Regions from separate parts of the Micromonospora sp. NBC_00421 genome, predicted to be linked through region 2. Evidence: predicted binding sites of a transcription regulator. Region 2 holds the regulator's gene; the other holds the start of a gene.
The links. The regulator HspR, encoded in region 2, represses chaperone genes until heat shock. The targets are predictions, from matches to a motif close to TTGAGTNNNNNNNACTCAA.
Positions count from the first base shown of each region.

Region 1 (3,407 bases), 3.2 Mb from region 2:
GGATGCTCCAGAGCACCAACCAGGCCCCGTCCAACCCGCAGGACGTTCCGGCGTTCTTCGTGGCCACCGAGGACGGCAAGGGCGGCAACCAGGCCGACGACGTGACCATCCAGATCCCGGGCCTGCCGCAGTCGGGTACGGCGCAGTGCGCGGTCTGGGCCGGCGACGGCTCGCACCGGGTGCCGATGATGGAGCGGGCCAACCAGACCCCCGCCTTCGACGTGGTGCGTATCCAGGTCAACTGACCGGACGGACGACGACGGCGACGGGCCGCCCCGGGTGATCCCGGGGCGGCCCGTGGTTTTCGTGGGACTCCACCCGGTCGGCCCGAAGCCGCCCGCCCTGTGGTGCGGGCCGGCCCGTGCCGACCCGCCTGTGGTGCCGGCCACCTGCCGACCCCGGGCCGTGGTGCGGGCCACCTGTGCCGACTCCGGGCCGTAACTGGTCGCGGCTGACCGGGCCGGCAACGGTTTTCGGCGGCGGGCCGACGGTTGGAAATTGTGGACAGCACGAAAAGCGCCGGGGTCACGCTGATATCTCAGCGTGACCCCGGCGCATCCGATCGTGACCCGACCTGCCGGTCAGCGGTTCTTCCACGCCTCCACGACCGACACCGGGATGCGACCACGCTCGGAAATCTCGTGGCCGTTCTTGGTCGCCCATTCCCGGATGGCGCGGTTCTGCTCGCGATCCATTCCCGAGACCCCGGCCCGCGCGGGGCGGCGAGCCGGGCGACCGGCGTCGACCACGCCCCGACCCATTCGGCGGCCAGCGGTGATGTATGCGTCGAGCGTCTTGCGCAGCACCCCCGCGTTCTCGTCGGAGAGATCGATGGTGTACGCCGCCCCGTCCAGGCTGAACTCGACGGTCCGATCGGCCTTTCCGCCGTCGAGGTCGTCGGTCAGAACGGTGATTACTTTCCTTGCCATCGCCATTACTCCCTGTGTTGAGCGGGGTGTGCTAAGAGTTTGACCTATCTGACGCCAAATCCGCAACAATACGCCTCCCTTTCATTTGGCGGGGCGCGTGAATCCTGGGAAATCCGGGTCCGGGCAATGCTGGCCGAGGGTGATGGTGCCCCCGGGATGTGTCCTGGGTCACATCCCGGAACATGGGGAACGGTTTGTGACTTGAGTGAGACACGCTCAACTCAACCGATGGCAGGTGTCCGATGGCAACCCTTCCGGTACTTCCCCTGACCGACGTCGTCCTGCTGCCCGGCATGGTCATCCCGGTGACCCTCGACCCGACCACCCAGGCCGCGGTCGACGCGGCCCGGGCCAGCGGTGACAAGACCCTGCTCGCCGTGCCGCGCATCGACGGCGAGTACGGCCCCGTCGGCACGATCGCCACCATCGAGAAGGTGGGCCGGCTCCCCGACGGTGAACCCGCCGCCGTGGTGCGCGGCCTGGCCCGCGCCCGGATCGGCTCCGGGGTCCCCGGGCCCGGCGCCGCCCTCTGGGTGGAGGCCACCCGACTCGACGAACCCGCACCCGCCGGTCGCGCCCGTGAGCTGGCCCGGGAGTACCGGGCCCTGATGACCTCCGTCCTTCAACAGCGGGGCGCCTGGCAGGTCATCGATGCGATGGAGCGGATGACCGACCTGTCCGAACTGGCCGACGCGGCCGGCTACGCGCCCTGGCTCAGCCTGGGCCAGAAGACCGAACTGCTCGCCGCGCCGGACGTCAACGCCCGGCTGGAACTGCTGGTCGGCTGGGTCAGGGAGCACCTGGCCGAGCAGGAGGTCACCGAGCAGATCAACAGCGACGTCCGGGACGGGCTGGAGAAGTCCCAGCGGGAGTTCCTGCTCCGCCAGCAGCTCGCCGCGATCCGCAAGGAACTGGGCGAGGACGAGCCGGACGGCTCTGCCGACTACCGCGCCCGGGTCGAGGCGGCCGACCTGCCGGAGAAGGTCCGCGAGGCGGCCCTGCGCGAGGTCGGCAAGCTGGAACGGGCCAGCGACGCCTCTCCGGAGGCGGGCTGGATCCGGACCTGGCTGGACACGGTGCTGGAGATGCCGTGGAGCACCCGGACCGAGGACGACACCGACCTGGCGGCGGCCCGTGCGGTGCTCGACGCCGACCACGCCGGCCTGGCCGACGTGAAGGACCGCATCCTGGAGTACCTCGCGGTGCGCAACCGCCGCGCCGAGCGCAACCTCGGCGTGGTCGGCGGGCGCGGTTCCGGCGCGGTGCTCGCCCTCGCCGGCCCGCCCGGCGTCGGCAAGACCAGCCTCGGCGAGTCGGTGGCCCGCGCGCTGGGCCGCAACTTCGTCCGGGTGTCGCTCGGCGGCGTCCGCGACGAGGCCGAGATCCGCGGCCACCGGCGCACCTACGTCGGGGCACTGCCCGGTCGGATCGTCCGCGCACTGCGCGAGGCCGGCTCGATGAATCCGGTGGTGCTCCTCGACGAGGTCGACAAGCTGGCAGTCGGGTACGCCGGTGATCCGGCCGCCGCCCTGCTGGAGGTGCTCGACCCGGCGCAGAACCACACCTTCCGGGACCACTACCTGGAGGTCGACCTCGACCTGTCCGACGTGCTTTTCCTGGCCACCGCCAACGTGGTGGAGAGCATCCCCGGCCCGCTGCTGGACCGGATGGAACTGGTCACCCTGGACGGGTACACCGAGGACGAGAAGGTGGCCATCGCCCGCGACCACCTGCTGCCCCGGCAGCTCCAGCGGGCCGGGCTGACCGCCGAGGAGGTCACCGTGGCCGACGAGGCCCTCGCCCGGATCGCCGGGGAGCACACCCGGGAGGCCGGCGTCCGGCAGCTCGAACGGGCCCTGGCGAAGATCCTGCGCAAGGTCGCCGTCGGCCTGGCCACCGACCCGGCCCCGGTCCGGGTCGACATCGGCAACCTGGCCCGCTACCTGGGCCGGCCGAAGTTCACCCCGGAGTCGGCCGAGCGGACGGCGGTGCCCGGCGTGGCCACCGGCCTGGCCGTCACCGGTGCGGGTGGCGACGTGCTCTTCATCGAGGCCACCAGCATGGAGGGCGAGCCCGGGTTGACCCTGACCGGGCAGCTCGGCGACGTGATGAAGGAGTCCGCCCACATCGCGTGGTCGTACCTGCGCTCCCACGGGAGGCGGTACGGCCTCGACCCGAACGTCCTCGCCGGACACCGGATCCACCTGCACGTCCCGGCGGGCGCGGTGCCCAAGGACGGCCCGAGCGCCGGCATCACCATGGTCACCGCGCTGGCCTCGCTGGTGACCGGCCGACCGGTGCGGCCCGAGTTCGGGATGACCGGTGAGGTGACGCTCTCCGGCCGGGTGCTGCCGATCGGCGGGGTGAAGCAGAAGCTGCTCGCCGCGCACCGGGCCGGCCTCACCGAGGTGATCATCCCGGCCCGCAACGAGCCGGACCTCGACGACCTGCCCACCGAGGTACGCCAGGCATTGACCG
Region 1 is NZ_CP107929.1:2,487,645-2,491,051, reverse strand. It holds gene OHQ87_RS10775 (hypothetical protein) at 1-245, shown strand, start outside; gene OHQ87_RS10770 (histone-like nucleoid-structuring protein Lsr2) at 582-929, opposite strand; gene lon (endopeptidase La) at 1,172-3,407, shown strand, end outside.
Region 1: lon (endopeptidase La) is a predicted target of HspR. The motif match lies at 1,131-1,149, and genes of this name have one in related genera.

Region 2 (3,407 bases):
GGGTGTGGTCCAGGAGCAGGCGACCGGCTCGGTGCTCGCCGCGCTGCTGCCGATCCTGGACGACCTGGACCGGGCCCGGGAACACGGTGACCTGGTCGGTCCGTTCGGCACGGTGGCCGAGCAGCTCACCACGGCGTTGGGCAAGTTCGGCCTGACGCCCTTCGGCGAGCAGGGTGACCCGTTCGACCCGACCCGGCACGAGGCGGTCGCGCACCAGACCTCACCGGACGTCGACGAGCCCACCTGCGTGCAGGTGATGCGCCGGGGGTACCTGCTCGGCGAGCGGTTGCTGCGGCCGGCCATGGTCGCGGTCGCCGACCCGGAATAGTGCACGGCCATCCGGTCGCCCCGCCCGCCCTCACCCGGCGGGCGGGGCGACCGGGCCACATCTCACGGAAGGGGGTGGACCGGTGAGTTCCAAGGACTGGATCGAGAAGGACTTCTACGCCACGTTGGGCGTGGAGAAGTCCGCCTCCTCGGACGAGATCAAGAAGTCGTACCGGAAGTTGGCCCGGGAGTCGCACCCGGACCACAACCCCGGTGACCCGTCGGCCGAGGAGCGGTTCAAGGGCGTCTCCGAGGCGTACGCGGTGCTCGGCGACGATGCCAAGCGCCGCGAGTACGACGAGATGCGCTCGCTGTTCGGCTCGGGCGCTTTCCGCCGGGGCGCACGCGGCCCGGATCAGCCCGGTGGTGCCCCGTTCGACGTCTCCGACCTGTTCGGCGGCGGCGGTGGTGGGGACACCCGGTTCGGTGGCGGCGGCTTCACCGACCTGTTCAGCTCGATCTTCTCCGGCGGTGCCGGTGGGCCCGGTCCGACGCGGGCGCGTGGCCCGGCCCGGGGTCGGGACGTGGAGGCCGAGGTCGCCCTCGACTTCGGCGACGCGGTCCGGGGCGTCACCCTGCCGTTGACGCTGCGGGCGCCCGGCGTCTGCGACACCTGCCACGGCAACGGCGCGAAGCCGGGCACCCAGCCGACCACCTGCCCGGTCTGCCACGGTGCCGGGGTGACCACCCGTGACCAGGGGTCGTTCAGCTTCTCCGAGCCGTGCCGCAACTGCCAGGGCGTCGGGACGGTCGTCGAGGAGAAGTGCCCCGAGTGCCACGGCACCGGCGGAGTCACCAAGGCCCGCACGCTGAACGTCCGCTTTCCCGCCGGGGTCGCCGACGGTCAGCGGATCCGGCTGGCCGGGCGGGGCGAACCGGGCCAGCGCGGTGGGCCGGCGGGCGATCTGTTCGTCCAGGTGAAGGTCCGCCCGGACGACCTGTTCGGGCGTACCGGTGACGACCTGACGCTGGCCGTACCGATCACCTTCACCGAGGCGGTGCTCGGCACCGATCTGCGGGTGCCCACGCTGGACGGCGCGGTGACCCTGCGCGTCCCGCCGGGAACCCCGTCCGGTCGGGTGCTGCGGGCCCGGGGCAAGGGTGTGGTGCGACGGGACGGGCAGGCCGGTGACCTGCTGGTCACGCTGGACGTGGTGGTGCCGGCGACGGTGTCGGACGAGGCCCGGGCGGCGCTGGAGTCGTTCGCCGGGTCGACGCCGCCGGCGGCCCGGGAACATCTCGACGCGCGGGTGCGTCGGGCCGGTTGACCGGTGGACGGGTGCGGAGGTGAGTGGGATGTCGGACGGGTTCGTCGGTTCGGGTGACCCTGCCTACGAGGCCAAGGTGCTGATGATCTCGGTCGCGGCACGGATGGCGGGAATGCACCCGCAGACGCTGCGCCAGTACGACCGACTCGGCCTGGTGCAGGCCGGCCGGGCGGCCGGGGGCGGGCGGCGCTACAGCGTGCGCGACGTGGTGCTGCTGCGCGAGGTGCAGCGGCTCAGTCAGGACGAGGGCGTCAACCTGGCCGGCGTGAAGCGGATCATCAGCCTGGAACGCCTGGTGGAGCAGGCCCAGCAGCGGGTGGCCCGGTTGGAGGCGGAGCTGGACGCCGCGTACCGGCGGATCGCCGAGCTGGAGACGCTGGCCAGCGGCTTCTCCCGGGGTGACCTGGTGCCGACGAACCGCACCTCCACGGCGCTGGTCGTCTGGCGTCCCCGCCGCACCCCCGACCGCTGACCGGTTTTCCGGCGGTGAGGCGGTGGTTCCGGTTAGCCTATGAATCAGGTCCAACCAGTTCAATCCGGGCTCCGATGGCGGGGGGAAACCGTGGCGGAATCGGCGAAGAAGGTGGCCCGACAGGCGGAGGAGCGGCTCGACAAGGTGGCCGAGAACGTCCGGGAGAAGTTCGACCGGGTTACCCAGGGCAAGTTCTCCGACACGGTGAAGAACGGCAGGTTCGCCGACCGGGCTGATCGGACGGACCGGGCCGAACGTGGGGTGGACCAGGGGCAGGCTGTGGCGAAACGCCGGAACCAGGGCGGATCGGAGCGCTGACGATCCGCCGACGTGCGGGCCGGGACCCACGGGGGGTCCCGGCCCGTTCGCCGTCCTGCCAGGCGTGGGGCTGCGGTGTGGGCCGGACTCGCCGGTGTGGGCCGAGTTCAAACCGAACCAAACCGAATCGGATCCAAAAGAACCAATCGGACTTAATCCGACCAGGTTGTCGACTGGCCAGTCGCCGCTGGGGCCGGGTCGCTGCGGTGGGTGCGCTCGGTTGCGCTCGGTTGCGCGGGCGGGGCTCGCTGCAGATGCGGTCACTCTCCCGCCGGGGCCACTCGCCCGCCGGGTTGCTGGTCCGCAGGTACTCCGTAGATTGCGCAGAGTAACTTCCTTGCGCCATGACACACAGTGATCTGCGCGCTTCCCCTCGCATGTCTCCTTGCCCGCTTTGCTCTGCTGCCATCGGGGCGACATCTGGCATGGCCTGCGGGGTAGTAGTGAGAGCGCTCTCTTCTTGATCCGAGGTCTGGTTACCTGTCGTGACTGTCGCAGTGAGGACAGCAGAGCAAAGGGAGTGAGTGGTAGAGGGTGGGGGTGGGGTGATGGTGGCACTGCGTGATGGGTCGGAGTCGTCGTTCTTCGCTGGCCGCATCGTGGTCGCGGGGAAAGGGGGCAACACCGTTGCGTTAGGTGGTCCGGCTGTTCGTCGACCACCGCTGCCTCGCCGATCATGGAGTTGTGGTGGGTGACAGAACGCCCGTAAAGCCCCCAAGGTCGGCACCACCACTCCATGATCGCCAAGCGGGCCCACCCCGCTCCCCGATCGGGCACTTCCTGTCCCGGGTTGACCAGCCGCCCACGGCGTTAACGCAACGGTGTTGGGGAGAGGGGGCCGACGTGATCGCTCTGGCCGGGCCGGTGTGTCAGCTCAGCCGAGTCGGCGGTTCCCCCGGACCAGGCCGCCCTCGCACCAGTCGTGGTAGGTGAAGAGCTCCTGACGGGCCAGCAGCACCCGACTGTTGTACGCCCAGTTGCGCACCAACTCGTCGCCGTCGCGCTCGGCCTGCTCGACCAGT
Region 2 is NZ_CP107929.1:5,706,907-5,710,313, reverse strand. It holds gene grpE (nucleotide exchange factor GrpE) at 1-328, shown strand, start outside; gene dnaJ (molecular chaperone DnaJ) at 411-1,595, shown strand; gene OHQ87_RS24360 (heat shock protein transcriptional repressor HspR) at 1,624-2,067, shown strand; gene OHQ87_RS24355 (hypothetical protein) at 2,158-2,385, shown strand; gene OHQ87_RS24350 (hypothetical protein) at 3,260-3,407, opposite strand, start outside.